Linked DNA regions of Aquibium oceanicum. The protein of the gene in region 1 interacts with the protein of each later gene in a pairwise test. Links are inferred from orthologs where the notes say so. Each region holds a gene or a part of one and is shown on either strand. Other genes may lie near its edges. The genes, in order: cysK and cysE.

The links.
Region 2: the proteins of cysK (region 1) and cysE interact in binary tests that used the Escherichia coli proteins (3 or more experiments, as listed by UniProt). The link is inferred for Aquibium oceanicum from one-to-one orthologs.

The regions. Positions count from the first base shown.
Region 1 is NZ_CP018171.1:675,649-683,466, forward strand. What follows is about bases 2,245-5,107. They hold cysK (cysteine synthase A), read right to left. Parts: upstream 4,234-5,107; coding sequence 3,256-4,233; downstream 2,245-3,255. Other genes in these bases: BSQ44_RS03415 (MaoC family dehydratase), read right to left, coding at 2,379-2,858; BSQ44_RS03425 (type 1 glutamine amidotransferase domain-containing protein), read right to left, coding at 4,391-4,954; BSQ44_RS03430 (isocitrate lyase/PEP mutase family protein), read right to left, coding at 5,033-5,107. In the rest of the region: BSQ44_RS03405 (hypothetical protein), read right to left, coding at 1-783; BSQ44_RS03410 (imelysin family protein), read right to left, coding at 849-2,135; more of BSQ44_RS03430, read right to left, coding at 5,108-5,845; BSQ44_RS03435 (HAD family hydrolase), read right to left, coding at 5,882-6,574; dut (dUTP diphosphatase), read right to left, coding at 6,571-7,026; BSQ44_RS03445 (MarR family winged helix-turn-helix transcriptional regulator), read left to right, coding at 7,172-7,693; BSQ44_RS03450 (HlyD family secretion protein), read left to right, coding at 7,690-7,818.
Region 2 is NZ_CP018171.1:2,352,380-2,360,252, forward strand. Bases 3,181-6,098 are described here. They hold cysE (serine O-acetyltransferase), read left to right. Parts: upstream 3,181-4,189; coding sequence 4,190-5,008; downstream 5,009-6,098. Other genes in these bases: BSQ44_RS11640 (enoyl-CoA hydratase-related protein), read right to left, coding at 3,280-4,086; BSQ44_RS11650 (DUF3126 family protein), read left to right, coding at 5,130-5,339; BSQ44_RS11655 (hypothetical protein), read right to left, coding at 5,352-6,083. Outside these bases: BSQ44_RS11635 (vitamin B12-dependent ribonucleotide reductase), read right to left, coding at 1-2,671; BSQ44_RS11660 (DUF6949 family protein), read left to right, coding at 6,191-6,523; BSQ44_RS11665 (gamma carbonic anhydrase family protein), read left to right, coding at 6,551-7,078; BSQ44_RS11670 (transglutaminase-like cysteine peptidase), read right to left, coding at 7,179-7,736.

The DNA.
Region 1 (7,818 bases):
CGCCGTCTCCTTGGCGAGGCCGGCCACGAACCCGTCCTCGTCGGCCGTTTCGGTGACGCCGGCCGAGAGGTGGCGGTAGCCGAGATTGTAGGAAAATCCGGGCAGTGCCTCGAGATCCGTGCCGTCGAGCGTGATGGAGAAGTTGTTCAGCTTCTCGGTGTTGCCGATCCCGCCATCGCCGATGCCCACCCTGCCGCGGCGGGTGAAGATCGAATCCGAGAGGAAGGTCGTGTCGACGAAGAAGACGTGACCGCCCAGCGTGTGCTTTCCGGCCGCCCCGGCGTCGAACTCGTAAGTCGCGCCGAAGCCGATTTGTTCGGAAAGCTCGTAGTCCTCGGCAAATTCGGTCCCGTAAACGCCCGGCGTGATGTCCCAGGCGGTGCCGAAGGCCGGGCCGAACTTCCCGGCGAAGAGCGTCGCGGCGCCGAGTTTCGCTTCGAGGTTCAACGTGTCGACGTAGAGACCGATGTCGCCGAAGGCCCGGTCCTTGAATGGCTCCGGATCGAGCACGGATTCGGCAGTCAGTCCGAAGTTGATCGCGAAGATCGGCGTCAGCCCGAGCTTCACCCCGAGTTCGCCGAGGAAATAGAGGTCGTCTACCTCCGCTCCGGGGTCGTCGGCGCGGAACACCCAATCGTTGCCGAGCTCCAGGTCCAGCGTCCCTTCGAGGTACGGATAGGTCTCCGCCACGACCGGGAGCTCCACGGGCTCGGCGAAAGCGCTGCCCGGCAGGAGCGTCCAGGCTGAAGCGAAAGCGGCCAGGAGTGACGTGGTGCGAAGCATGCTCATATCCGAATGGTCCCCGATGAATTCAGTGATACGTAACGTAATAACATTACAGCTCCTGCTCACTGGAATACGGCGTCGGGATTGTCAAGGCTGTCGGACCCTTCGAAGGCAATGCCGTCGAGCTGCAGGGCGGCCACGGCCCGTTCGATGGAGCGGGTCTGGTCGATGAGCGCGTCGATCCCCGCCTGCACGGCGGCATTGCCCGCCTCGTTGCCCTCGCCGATCATCTGGTCGTAGGCCTCGCCGCCTTTCGCGCGCTCCTCCATGGCCTCCATGGCGGCCACGGTGGCGTCGAGCTTGCCGGAGAGTTCCTCGTCGAGCGCCGGGTCTACCTGCTTGACGAGATCGGACACCGAGGGGCCCTCGATCCTGGTGCCGTCGGTGCGCGCGTAGGCGGCGTGATAGACGTTGCGGATACCCACCACATCGTAGAGGTGGGAGATGTGCGTGTTGTCGGAGAAGCAGTCGTGCTCTTCCTCCGGATCGTGCAGCAGCAGGCCGAGCTTCATGCGCTCGCCGGCCAGTTCGCCGTAGGAGAGGGAGCCGAGCCCGGTGAGGATAGCGGCGACGCCCGCCTTGGGATCGCCTTCCAGGAGGTTCTGCCGCGCTTCTCCGCCCTCCTGCCAGTTGCCGACCATCTCCTCCAGGTCGGAAACGAGCAGGTCGGTCGCCGCGTCGAGATACTGCGCGCGGCGATCGCAGTGCCCGCCGGTGCAGTTCGCCGGGTCATAGTCGGTGTAGGGCCGCTCGCCGGCGCCGGCGCCTGTCCCGTTCAGGTCCTGGCCCCAGAGGAGGAATTCGATGGCGTGGTAGCCGGTGGCGACGTTCGCTTCGATATCGCCGGCTTCCTGCAGCGTGCCTGAAAGAAATTCGGGGGTGATCTCGCTGGCGTCCACCGCCGTTCCGCCGATCTCGATCGACGGATTGGCGATCACGTTGGCAGTGTAGAGCGCGTTGTCGTCGGATTCGGTGCCGTAGGCCGCATCCACGTAGTCGATGAGACCTTCGTCGAGCGGCCAGGCGTTCACGCGCCCTTCCCAGTCGTCCACGATCGGGTTGCCGAAGCGGTACGCCTCGGTCTGCTGATAGGGAATGCGGGACGCCTTCCAGGCGGTTCGCGCAGCTTCCAACGTCTCCTTCGACGGATTTGCGATCAGTGCATCGGCCGCTTCGTCCAGGGCCTTCGCGGCTGCGAGCGAATCCTCATACTTGGCCAGCGCGATATCGGAATAGGTCTGCAGCACCGGGCGGAAATCGGTCTGAGCATACGCCGCCGGCGAAAATACGATCGCGGCGACGGCGCAGACCGCCATGCGTCGCGGGGTCCGGGTTGCTGAGCTTGCCATTGTCGCCTCCTCGAATGCCGTCTTGCTGGAACAGAGCGGTCGCGCGGTTGGGAGCGTCGCGCGTCAGCCCTTCGTCGCGACATAAAGACTCTCCGGAGGACGCCTGTCAATTCGCGAAAGGGGGACAAAGTGCTTACAAATCAATAGTTTAGAACTATTCTAAACTGACTTGAGCAGAAAAGTCATGTTATACGGGAGTTGCCGGCGAGAGCAGTCGATCCGTTGAAGCACTGTTCCGCGCTCTTATGCCGCGCCGCCGGTCCGGATGACCATGGCGAGCGCCTCGGCGATCAGAGCGGGTTTTTCCTCACCCTCGATCTCGATCGTGTTGAGCGACTTCATCAGGAACTGACCGACGCCCTTCGGTTCGAACGAAACAAGCTTCGATCGCATGCGCACACGCGAGCCCGCCCGCACGGGAGTCAGGAAGCGGACCTTGTCCAGCCCGTAGTTCAACGTGGCTGCGACGTCTCGAGGACGGGCGTCGATCTCGTAGCTCATGACCGGAATGAGCGAGAGCGTGAGGTACCCGTGCGCGATCGTGGCGCCGAACGGGCTCTCGCGGCGGGCGCGTTCCACGTCGACATGGATCCACTGACGGTCATGCGTTGTTTCGGCGAACCGATCGATCATCTCCTGGTCGACGGTGATCCAGGACGAGATGCCGAGTTCCTGTCCGACCAGACCGGCCATGCTTTCGAACGTCAGGTCCTGTCTCGGCATTCCACATCTCCGCGTCGCGCTGCACCGGATGCGCGCCTTCTAGAATGCGTGCGGTGGGCTGGGAAGGGTTGAGCGCCGGATGGGGTTAATCACTATGGCGTTCACGAAAAAGCTACGATTCGTCAGCACGGAAACGATCCTTACCGGCGCGATTCACCGGACATTCAGAATCGGCTGGTAGGATGAGCCTGTTTCGGAAGGGACTATCCGGACATCGGGACACGGGACAATGACGTTCTTGAGCAGCATCTTCGGTTGCGCCTGCGCAATCCGCGAGTTCGTGATGCCTACCTATCGGCCGGAGCGCTACTACATGCGCGGCCCTGGACCGGCCTGCGCACGTCGCCAGGGTCGCGTCGCCGCCGATTCGCGGGTGCGTTTCTCCTGATCGGATCGATCAGCCGAGACCATCGAAGAGCGCGGTCGACAGGTAGCGCTCGGCGAAGGACGGGATGATGACGACCATGGTCTTGCCGGCGTTCTCGGCGCGGCTTCCCACGATCACCGCCGCCTGAAGCGCCGCGCCCGACGAGATTCCGACCGGCACCCCCTCGATCCTGGCAAGTAGCCGCGCATTGGCGAAGGCGTCTTCGTTGGAGACGGCGATCACCTCGTCGTAGACGGAGGTGTCGAGGATCTTCGGCGCGAACCCTGCACCAATGCCCTGGATCTTATGCGGTCCCGGCTGGCCGCCGGACAGAACCGGAGAGGCCTCCGGCTCGACGGCGACCACCTTCAGCCCCGGTCGGCGCTGCTTCAGCACCTGCCCGACGCCCGTGATAGTGCCGCCCGTCCCGATGCCTGACACGAAGATGTCGACCTCGCCGCCAGTGTCGTTCCAGATCTCCTCGGCGGTGGTCCTGCGGTGGATGTCCGGGTTCGCCGGATTCTCGAACTGCTGCGGTATGACCGAGCCGGGGATGGTCGACTTGAGCTCCTCGGCCTTGGCGATCGCCCCCTTCATGCCTTTCGGGCCTTCGGTCAGCACGAGTTCGGCGCCGAGCAGCGCCAGCATCTTGCGGCGCTCGATGGACATGGTCTCCGGCATCGTCAGGATCAGGCGATAGCCCTTGGCCGCAGCCGCGAAGGCCAGCGCGATGCCGGTGTTGCCGGAGGTCGGCTCGATCAAAGTCGTCTCGCCCGGCTTGATGCGGCCATCTGCTTCCATGGCATCGATCATCGCGACGCCGATGCGATCCTTGACGCTGGCTATGGGGTTGAAGAACTCGAGCTTGGCGAGAAGGTTGGCGACGATGCCTTTTTCCTTCGCGAACTTGTCCAGCCGCACGATGGGCGTGTCGCCGATCGTTTCGGTGATGGAGGAGTAGATCCGCCCCCGTCCCGGCTTGCGTGCATTCTCGTTGGCGTCGCTCATGTCGTTCCTCCATCGACCCGCGGGAGGTCGTTCGACGCTACGAAACCCCAATGGCCGCTTTTCGGCAAGGAATAGTTTTCTACGGATGAGCGTCAAAGCGAAAGCGGCGCCGAGGGAAAACCCCGACGCCGCATCCGCCGCCGCTGGAGTCGATCCGCTACTCCGCGGCGGAACGCTTTTCCGAAGTCCCCTCGACGGCCTCGACGATCGCCTCGACGAAGGCGTCGAGATCGCCGGGGTTGCGCGCGGTGATGAGATTGCCGTCGCGCACGGTTTCGGAATCTTCCCACTTCGCACCGGCATTGATCATGTCGGTCCTGATCGAGTGGTACGAGGTCGCACGCTTGCCCTTCACGAGGTCCGCCTCGATGAGCAGCCATGGCGCGTGGCAGACGGCCGCGACCGGCTTGCCGGCGCGGGCGAAGGCCTTCACGAAATCGATCGCCTTCTTCTCGACGCGCAGCAGATCGGGGTTGATCTGCCCGCCCGGCAGGACGATGGCGTCGTAGTCGGAGGCATTAGCCTGATCCAGGACGCGATCAACGGTCACGGGCTCGCCCCAATCCTTCTTGTCCCACCCCTTGATCTCGCCGCTCTCCAGCGAGACGACGTCGACGGTTGCGCCCGCCTGCCGCAGTTTCGACAGCGGGACCTCGAGCTCGGACTGCTCGAAGCCGTTGGTGGCGAGGATCGCGATCCTCGATTGCGCGATGTCGGGCATGATCTTGCTCCTGCTGAATGGTAACGCAGGAGAACGCCCCAGATGCGCTTTTGTTCGGTGCCCGTCGAGGAACAGTCGTCAGTCGGAAAACAGCGCCTGCAGACGGGCAAAGGAAGTGCCCTTGCGCGAGAAGTCGACTGTGCCCTCGTCCAGCATCTCCCGCGCCGCCGCCTCGACGGCGCCGAAGGCTGCGGTCGTAAGCTTCGAGCCGAGCGAAATACGTTTGGCGCCGGCTTCCGCGAGGTCGCGGACGGAAAATCCCGGAACCGCGAGGATGTTGACCGGCTTCGTGAGCGCCGAACAGACCGCCTTCACCTGATCGATGCTGGTGAGTCCGGGCGCGTAGAGCACGTCCGCTCCGGCCTCTTCGAAGGCTCTCAGGCGGCGGATCGTGTCGTCGAGATCGGACCGGTCGTGCAGGAAGTTCTCCGCTCGCGCCGTAAGCACGAAGTCGCGCCGAAGCGATCGTGCCGCTTCACTCGCCGCTGCCACACGCTCTACCGCATGCTGAAACTCGTAGATCGCGTTCGTTTCGTCGCCGGAAAAATCCTCGATCGAGCAGCCGGCGAGACCGGCGGCTTCGGCTGCGAACACCGTTTCGGCGGCGGAATCCGGCGTGTCGCCCTTTCCGTTCTCCAGATCGGCCGAGACGGGCAGGTCGGTGGCCGCGACGAGTTCCTTGCAATGCGCGATCATCTCGTCGAACGGGATGCCGCCGTCAGGCCGGCCGCGCGCAAAGGCATAGCCGGCGCTGGTGGTGGCCAGTGCCTTGAAGCCGAGCGAGGCGAGGAATTTCGCGGTGCCGACATCCCAGGGATTGGGAATGACGAACGCGTCCGCCGACGTATGCAGCGCGCGGAAGACCGCGCCGATGTCCCTGCTCTTGTCCATGGCCGTCCCTGAATCCGTGAACCCGCGGCCGCGATTTTATCCGCTCGCGCCGTGCCTCGCAAAGCCGGTCGGTTGGTCCAGGCCGATCATTCCTGACACCTGCCGCATGTCGTCGAAAAGGATGCCGCCGGCCTTGGCCAGGCCGTCGCGGTCCGAAAGGGGATCGCCGCAATAGGCGTAGACGCGCATGCCTGCGGCGACACCGGCGATCGTGCCGGCCACCGCGTCCTCGATGACGATGCAATCGGCGGGCGCGAACCCCATCGTGTCGGCGGCGTGCAGGAAGAGGTCCGGACACGGCTTTCCGCGGGCGACCATGGTGGAACTGAACATCGCGTGCTCGAAACGAGGCAGAAGCCCGGTCGCTCCGAGAGTGATGTGCATCTTGGAAACCCGCGCCGAAGATGCCACGCAGTAGGGGATTCCGGCAGCGCGCAAAGTCTCGATGAGCGTTTCCACGTACGGAACGGCCTCGACGCCACTGGCGAAGAGTTCGGGCAGTCCGGCGTTCCAGCGGTCAACGAAATCGACACCCAGGTTGGTGCCGGTACCCTCGATCTCCTCCTGGACGGATCGCATGGACCGCCCGCAGAAGCGGCGGCGGCATTCCTCGTAGGTTACCGGGAAACCGGCCTGCGTCAGCCATTCGGAGAGCTTGCGGTTGGCCAGCGTCTCGGTGTCGACGAGCACGCCGTCGCAGTCGAAGATCACCAGGCCGGGTGGCCTCATCGGGCGCCCGTCGAGCCGAAGCCGCCCGCGCCGCGCGAGGTCTCCTGCGCCAGCGTGCGCTCCTCGATCGTCGCCTGGAGCACCGGCGCGATAACGAGTTGCGCGATACGCATGCCGCGGGTCACCGCGAAATCCGCGTCGCCTAGGTTTACAAGCAGCACCTGCACCTCGCCGCGATAGTCGCTGTCGATGGTGCCGGGGGTGTTAAGGCAGGTGATGCCGTGCTTCAGCGCCAGCCCCGAGCGCGGCCGGACCTGGCCCTCGTGGCCAGCGGGGATCTCGAAGATGAGACCGGTGGGCACGAGCGCACGGCGCCCAGGCAGGATGATGAGATTGCGGTCTTCGGGGATCGCGGCCCTCAGATCCATGCCGGCGGCGCCGGCGGTCTCGTAGGCCGGCAACGGGAGGCCTTGCGAATGCGGCAGGCGGACGATCGGCAGAACGATGGACATGGCGTCATTTGGCCGGGGGTCCTCCGCGCGTCAATAGCTTCGCGATGGATCGGCGTCCGCCATGCATGAAATGCATGTCTTGCCTGTGCCGCCGGCATGGCTCCCCAGTGGTAACTATCTTGAAAGGTAAGCATGCTTATTATATATGGCGCTCATGAAAAACACTGACGGTACGGAAAGGCTCGGGTTCCTGATCCACGACGCGGCGCGCCTGTTGCGCAAGCGCTTCGAGGTGCGGGCGGCCGGCTATGGACTCTCTGCGGCCCAGTGGCGGCTACTGTTTCGTCTCGTCAAGGAAGAGGGCATGGCCCAGGCACGGCTCGCGGAACTGCTCGAGATCGAGCCCATCAGCGTTTCGCGCCTGCTCGACAGGATGGAAGAAGGCGGCTGGATCGAGCGCCGCCCGTCGCCGTCCGACCGCCGCGTGCGCGTGGTCTATCCGACGGGCAAGGCCCGCACGACCTTCGGCGCCGTGAAGGAGGTCGCCGGGACGATCTATCAGGAGGCGCTGGACGGAATGTCTTCGGCCGAAAGGAGCGCGTTGCTGCGCGGGCTGGAGACGATCCTCGCCAACCTGGCCGAGGGAGAGCCGGCGCGGTGCGAACAGGGTCCGGCCGCCAAGGTCGACGAGCGGGTGCCGGAAGCAGTGGAAGGTACGAACGGATGAATGCCAGGACGAAGGCCGACGAGACGGCGGAAGAGATCGCGCTGAAGATGGACGAGGCCACCGCGCCGCAGCCGCCCGAAGCACCCGCTCCGAAGAAGAGGCGGCGCGGACTGCGCCCTCTCCTG
Region 2 (7,873 bases), 1.7 Mb from region 1 along the record:
CGTTGGGCATGTTGATGGTCTTGGAGATGGCGCCCGAGATGAAGGGCTGCGCGGCGGCCATCATGCGGATGTGGCTGTCGACCGACAGGAAGCGCTTGCCGACCTTGCCGCAGGGGTTGGCGCAGTCGAACACCGGCAGGTGCTCCGCCTTGAGGTGCGGCGCACCTTCCAACGTCATCGCCCCGCAGACGTGGATGTTTGCGGCCTCGATGTCCTTGCGCGAGAAGCCGAGGGCCGCCAGCATCTCGAAGGAGACGTCGGAAAGCTGCTCGTCGGTGAAGCCGAAGGTCTCCTTCACCCAGTCGGCGCCGAGCGTCCACTGGTTGAAGACGAACTTGATGTCGAAGGCGCTCTTGAGCGCGCCGTTTAGCGCCGCGATCTTCTCGTCGGTGAAGCCTTTTGCCTTGAGAGACGAGGGGTTTACGGCCGGAGCCTGATTCAGATTGCCATGGCCGACGGCATAGGCCTCGATCTCGGCGATCTGGCTTTCGGAATATCCGAGCGTGCGCAGGGCTTCGGGAACCGCGCGGTTGATGATCTTGAAGTAGCCGCCGCCGGCGAGCTTCTTGAACTTCACAAGCGCGAAGTCGGGCTCGATGCCGGTGGTGTCGCAGTCCATGACCAGCCCGATCGTGCCGGTGGGCGCGACGACCGTCGCCTGGGCGTTGCGGTAGCCGTGCTCCTCGCCGAGCTCGATGGCGCGGTCCCAGGCGGCTTTCGCGTGCTCGACCAGCGCCGGCTGCTTGAGGTCGGAGGCGACGAGCGGGACGGGGTGGACCGACAGCTTCTCGTAGCCGTCGCGTTCGCCATAGGCAGCCCGGCGGTGGTTGCGCATGACGCGCAGCATGTTCTGCGCATTGCGGTCGTAGTCCGGGAAGGCACCGAGCTGGCCGGCCATCTCCGCCGAGGTGGCGTAGGCGACGCCGGTCATCAGCGCGGTGAGCGCCGCGCAGATGCCGCGACCCTCGTCCGAATCATAGGGAATGCCGGAGGTCATCAGGAGCCCGCCGATGTTGGCATAGCCGAGGCCAAGCGTGCGGTACTCGTAAGAGAGTCTTGCGATCTCCTTCGACGGGAACTGCGCCATCATGACCGAGATCTCAAGCACGATGGTCCACAGGCGAACCGTGTGCTCGTAGGCCGCGATGTCGATGTCGCCGCCATGCTGCCGGTAGGGCAGGAGGTTGATGGAGGCGAGGTTGCAGGCCGTGTCGTCGAGGAACATGTATTCCGAGCACGGGTTCGACGCGCGGATGGCGCCCGCCGACGCGCAGGTATGCCAGTCGTTCATGGTGGTGTTGAAGTGCAGGCCCGGATCGGCCGAGGCCCAGGCGGCATAGCCGATCTTCTCCCACAGGTCGCGGGCTTTGAGCGTCTTCATCACCTTGCCGTCCTTGCGGGCGGTCAGGTTCCAGTCGCCGTCGGCTTCCACCGCGCGCAGGAAGTCGTCCTTGAGCGAGACGGAGTTGTTGGAGTTCTGGCCGGAGACCGTCAGGTAGGCTTCCGAGTCCCAGTCGGTGTCGTAGGTCTTGAACTCGATGGCCGTGTAGCCCTGCCGCGCAAACTGGATGACGCGCTGGACGTAGTTTTCCGGCACGCCGTCGCGCTTGGCATCCTTGATGGCGCGCTTCAGCGCCGGGTTGCGGTTGGGATCGTAGCAGTCGCCGTCCGGCCCCTCGCAATTGATGCAGGCCTTCATGACCGCGGACATGTGCTTCTTGACGATCTTGGAGCCGGTGACGAGCGAGGCGACCTTCTGCTCCTCGCGCACCTTCCAGTCGATGTAGTCCTCGATGTCGGGATGGTCGATGTCGACCACGACCATCTTGGCGGCGCGGCGCGTGGTGCCGCCCGACTTGATGGCTCCGGCCGCACGGTCGCCGATCTTGAGGAAGGACATGAGGCCGGACGAGCGGCCGCCGCCCGAAAGCTTCTCGCCTTCGCCGCGCAGGTGGGAAAAGTTGGAGCCGGTGCCCGAGCCGTACTTGAACAGGCGCGCCTCGCGCACCCACAGGTCCATGATGCCGCCCTCGTTGACGAGGTCGTCGGCGACCGACTGGATGAAGCAGGCATGCGGCTGCGGGTGCTCGTAGGCCGACTTGGACTTGGTCAGCTTGCCGGTGAAGGGATCGACGTAGAAGTGGCCCTGGCCGGGACCGTCGATGCCGTAGGCCCAGTGCAGGCCGGTGTTGAACCACTGCGGCGAGTTGGGCGCGACGCGCTGGGTGGCGAGCATGTAGGCGAGTTCGTCGCGGAAGGCGCGGGCGTCTTCCTCGGTGTCGAAGTAGCCGCCCTTCCAGCCCCAGTAGGTCCAGGTGCCGGCGAGCCGGTCGAAGACCTGGCGCGCGTCGGTCTCGGACACGTAGCGCTCGTCCTCCGGCAGCTTGGCGAGTTCGGCCTCGTCGGCGACGGAGCGCCACAGGAAGGAGGGGACGGAGGTCTCCTCGACCTTCTTCAGGCGCGCAGGGACGCCGGCCTTGCGGAAATATTTCTGCGCCAGCACGTCGGTCGCCACCTGGCTGAACTGTGCCGGGACGTCGATGTCCGCGAGCCGGAAGACGATCGAGCCGTCCGGGTTGCGGATTTCGCTGACCGCCTTGCGGAATGCGATTTCCGCATAGGCCGCCCGCTCGCCATGACCTTCCTTCGTGAACCGCCGTTCGATGCGCATCTGAAGTCCCTCTGATCCCTAAATATAGAGCCTTTTCCACAGGCCATCCATGGCCGTCTCGAAGGCAAATGTCCGCCGCATCCGGGCCTCCCGCGGGACGCCCGGCTCTCCTTCCGCAGTTTGTCGCCTGATGGACATGGACACCGCCGTTACGCTGGCACCGCCCCGGTCTCCGACGAACCCCTCGCGGGTTCCGATCTCACGCTCGACACGAGTCCCCTCTTCAAGCGAAAGAAGCCGTATCTAGTACCAAGGGTGGGCGCAAACACTAAATATAGTGTTAACAAGAGATTTACGCCACCTCTAAAATTTGTCGCTCGTCCCCACGAGCCAGACAAAGCCGCCATCTCTCCGCCAGCCTCGCAACAGGCGGAAAACGGACCCCACGCACCAAAATCAGGAAAAATGACCAGTCTTCAACGCACCGGCCGCGCCCTCGAAACGCGAGCGCATGACCTATAAAAAGCGACTCGCCCGAAGGCGTCAAGGGCTCGTTTCGCGACAGCTTCGTGACGCTAGATGTTGTGGGCTGAGGTGTGGATAGCGGGGATGCGCTCACCGGGACGGTTGCGGTTCCGGAAGGGCAAGCGGCGCGCCGCCCGGCGCCTCTATCGGCCCTCGAAACGGGGCGGTCGCTTCTGCCGGAAGGCTTCCCGGCCCTCGCCGTAGTCGCGGCTGTCGAAGGTGAGGGTGCCGAGTTCCTCCGCACGCTTCCTGTCGGCCGGCTCGTTCGTCAGCACGGCCCGGATGGCTGCCTTGGAGGCGCGCACGGACAGCGGCGCGTTTTGCGCGATCTTGCCGGCGATCTCTCCGGCCCGGGTTTCGAGTGCTGCGAGATCGGCAACGACCTCCAGGAGGAGGCCGGCCTGCCTGGCCTCCCGTGCGCCGAGGCGGTCGGTGGAATAGGCGAGATAGCGCGCCATCTGGATGCCGGCCGAATGCACGATGTCCTGCATGGCGTCGACCGGATAGGCGAGGCCGAGCCGGGCGGCGGGCACACAGAAAAGCGCGTCCTCCGTCGCGATGCGGATGTCGCAGGCCGCCGCGATACCGAAGCCGCCGCCAAAGCAGATGCCCGAGATCGCCGCGATGGTGGGAACGGGCGCATTGCGGATGGCGGCGAAGGCGGCCGAATTCGCCGCCTCGTAGCGGCGCGCGGTGTCGGCATCGGCGCGCAGTTCGGAGAATTCGCCGATATCGGCTCCGGCGGAGAAATCTCGGCCGGCACCGCGCAGCACGATCGCCCGTGTCGCCGCATCCTCGCCCGCAGCACAGACCGCGGCGGCCAGCGCCCGCCACATGTCGAACGTCAGCGCGTTCTTCTTTTCCGGCCTGTCGATCGTTATGGTAACAACACCGTCATCGTTGCGGGCTACCGCTATGCGGCGTTCCAGTGCGGCTTGATTCTCGGCCATTTCAATCCAATTGAAGAAGCGTTGAGGAAATTGCAGTTCTATGGCGAGCGGTTCTGGCGTAAGTTCCGCGCCTCGACAAGCCGGGAGCGAAGGGAGCGAAGGCATGAGCACACGCAGCATCCGGTCCAGCGAGATCCATCCCGTCGATCCCATCTGGGATTCGGTGCGCCAGGAGGCCGAGGCCACCGTCCAGCGCGACCCGCTGATGGCCGCTTTCCTCTATTCGACGATTCTCAATCATGATTCCCTCGAGGGCGCGGTCATCCACCGCATCGCCGAGAGGCTGGGGCACAACGACCTGCCGGCCAACCTGATCGGCCAGACGTTCGAGACCATGCATCGCGCCAATCCCGGCTGGAGCGCAGTGGTGCGGGTCGACATCCAGGCCTACTACGATCGCGACCCGGCCTGCGACCGGTTCATCATGCCCGTGCTCTACTTCAAGGGCTTCCACGCCATCCAGACGCATCGCCTGGCGCACTGGCTGTGGAACGAGGGTCGCCGGGACTTCGCGCTCTATCTGCAGAGCCGTTCGTCGGCCGTCTTCCAGACCGACATCAACCCAGCGGCGAAGCTGGGCAAGGGCATCTTCATCGACCATGCCACCGGCCTGGTGATCGGAGAGACGGCGGTCGTGGAAGACAACGTCTCGATGCTCCATGGCGTGACGCTGGGCGGCACCGGCAAGGCGGGGGGCGATCGGCATCCCAAGATCAGGCACGGCGTCCTCATCGGTGCGGGGGCCAAGATCCTCGGCAACATCGAGATCGGCCATTGCACGAAGGTTGCCGCCGGTTCGGTCGTTCTCAAGTCCGTGCCGAACAACAAGACGGTTGCCGGGGTGCCGGCGCGCATCGTCGGGGACGCCGGCTGCAACGAGCCTTCCCGCGCGATGGATCAGTTGCTCAGCGGCGAGGAGTGATCCGCCGAGTGAACCTCGGGCCTTTCGGGGCGTTCGGGGTTTACATCCGCGAGGTGCGCGTGTCAGAAGCGCCGCCAATGCGGCGCGACGCCGCGCAGCCCCAGCGACCGGGAGAAGTCGATTGAAAGCCGAAGAAATCAGGAAGCTAGACGCCTATTTCAAACGCACGTTCCAGAATCCCACCCTCGAGGTGAAGGCGCGCCCGCGCAAGGACGATTCCTGCGAACTCTACGTCGGCGACGAATTCCTCGGCATCATCTTCAAGGATGAAGAGGAAGGCGAGCTCTCCTACAATTTCTCGATGGCGATCCTCGACGTCGACCTGCAGTGAGGTCGACCCGGATCAGGGTCCGGTCCTGATCGTTGCCTTCGAAAAGGCCATGATGGCGGCGTCGATCCTCCGCCAGTCCGCGAGCAGGCTGGACGGAAAGCGGTAGACCAGCGCGAGATCGTCGCCCACGAAAATGTCGCGCTCGCAGCCGGCCAGCGACTGCTCCGCCGCCGCCCCCGTCAGGCATCGCGCCGTGAAGGTTCCTGAGCCCGGCGCTTCCGGACCGACGACCAGCATCTCGTCCATGTAGCCCGACTTCTCGATGAAGTCGTAGAACGTCAGCCCGGCGGGTCCCGCCCTGCCGGGAGTACGCACGAGCGACCTGTAGATCGGTTCCAGCCGGCCGCTCATGTCGCGCGACATCATCCTCGGTTCGAACGTCAGGAACAGGATGTTGCGGGCACCGCCCACATTGTTGAAGTCGTCGCGCAAATCGGCGCGGTATCCCTTCATTTCCGGCCATTTCAGGTAGAGGTGCAACCCCGCCGCCACGCCGTCGCGCCTTTCGCTCTCGAAGCGGATTGCGTTGGACTGCACGACCAGGACGTTGTTGCCGATCACGATCTCGCGCAGCGTCTGGTCTTCGGAGTGACCGCCGAGAGCGATCGAGCCCCCGACATATCGGCCGCCGATGCTGATCAGGGCCGACAGGACGGCCATCGCGGCGAAGACCGCGAACACCTTCAGGACGAAACCTTCGCCGAAAGCGGCTGTGGATTGCGTGTCGGAAGCGGCTGTCGGCAACTTGGCTTTCCCGAGCGATTTTGCGAGTGCCGATCCGGGACAGCCCGGCGGCATGGATCTTGCGAGTCGCCTGACCTTGGGACTACTATGGTAAAGGGACGGTAAAAATGGTGGGCATCTGGCTGGTCTCCTTCGTGTTCCTCTCCGGCCTGGTGTTCTCCGGGATCGGCGGGACCGTGCTCGAGATGTGGGGCGGCCGCAGGCTTGCCTTCTCCGATCCATTCGTGTCTCGCGAACACGTGGTGCGGTCGCTCTGGATGACCGCCGTGACCGGACCCTTCATGCTGGTCAACGAGGCGGCATCGGCGTTGCGCGAGCGGCGGATCGGCGTTCCCTCCCTCTTCAGCTGCGTCCTGCTTTCGCTGACCTGGGTCTTTCTGACCGGCATCGTCGTGCTGGACGTTGCATTCTTCCTGTCCGATCTGCTCTTTAAGGCCTGACATTCGCGGAAGACGGGAGAAGGCTGAATGCCGATCTATGCACTCGACGGAAACTCTCCGGAGTTCGACGACCGGGCATCCAACTGGATCGCGCCGGACGCGACGCTGGTGGGAAAGGTCAGGCTCGGCCGCAACGCCGGCATCTGGTTCGGCGCGGTGCTGCGCGGCGACAACGAGGACATCGAGATCGGCGAAGACAGCAACGTGCAGGAACACACGGTGATGCACACCGACCTGGGATTTCCGCTCGTGGTGGGCAAGGGATGCACCATCGGCCACCGCGCCATGCTGCACGGCTGCACCATCGGCGACAACAGCCTGATCGGCATGGGCGCCATCGTGCTCAATGGCGCCCGCATCGCGGAAGATTCGCTGGTGGGGGCTGGCGCACTCGTCACGGAAGGCAAGGTGTTTCCGCCGCGCTCGCTGATCGTCGGCTCGCCCGCCAAGGCTATCCGCGAACTCGACGACAAGGCCGTCGAACTGCTGCGCTGGTCTGCGGCCCACTACGTCGAGAACGGCCGTCGTTTCCTGAAGGGCCTCACCGCCGTCTGAAGCTCCCCCAAAAAAGTTGGAGCCGGCCCTGGGGACAAAGGGCCGGCTCCGTGTGCCCGGTCGTTGGGGACGGGGAGGGTGGGGACTCGACCGGGAACCTCTACTGAACGCTGGCGACCGACGTGCTGCGGCCGTCCTGTATGGAAACCCACTCGCCGGAATTGCGCGAGGACTGACGTTTGAGAAAACTGTAGTTCGTCTCGGACCAGGGCAGGACGAGCGCTTCGAGATTGTCGAGGACGAAGTCCCCGAGATGCGTCTCGACCGTCAGGACCGCATGGCCGTCGCCGTTCGGCTGGCGCACGACCGTGACCAGCAGATTGGACGCGGGCACGCCTATCGCCATCAGTCGGCGCCGCTTTTCGAGGACGTAGTCCTCGCAGTCGCCGACGGTATCGGGATAGGACCAGAATTCCTCGCGGCCCCACATCTCGTAGTCCGTCAGCGGCGCGACCTGGGTGTTGACCGCATGGTTGATCTGGATGATTTCCTTCCAGAGCTTCCGCGACAGTTCCACCGGATGCGGCCGTGCGGTGCGTACCGTGCATTCGGCCGGCAGCCGGCGGCAGAATTCGTAGTGGCCGACCGGCTGGGTCGTGCGGCCGCCGATGGCCATGAAGGGTTCGCTCGCAACCGCGCCGAAGCTTCCCGCAATCATCAGCGCTGCCGTCCAGAGCGCCAGCCTTTGTCCCCGCATTCCCATTGCGATTTCTCCCCGTTCCGAGAGTAGAATGGCAGAGACCGATTTATTTCAGGCGAAGTGGAGCGTGCGAATTTAAGTAAAGACCTGTTCTG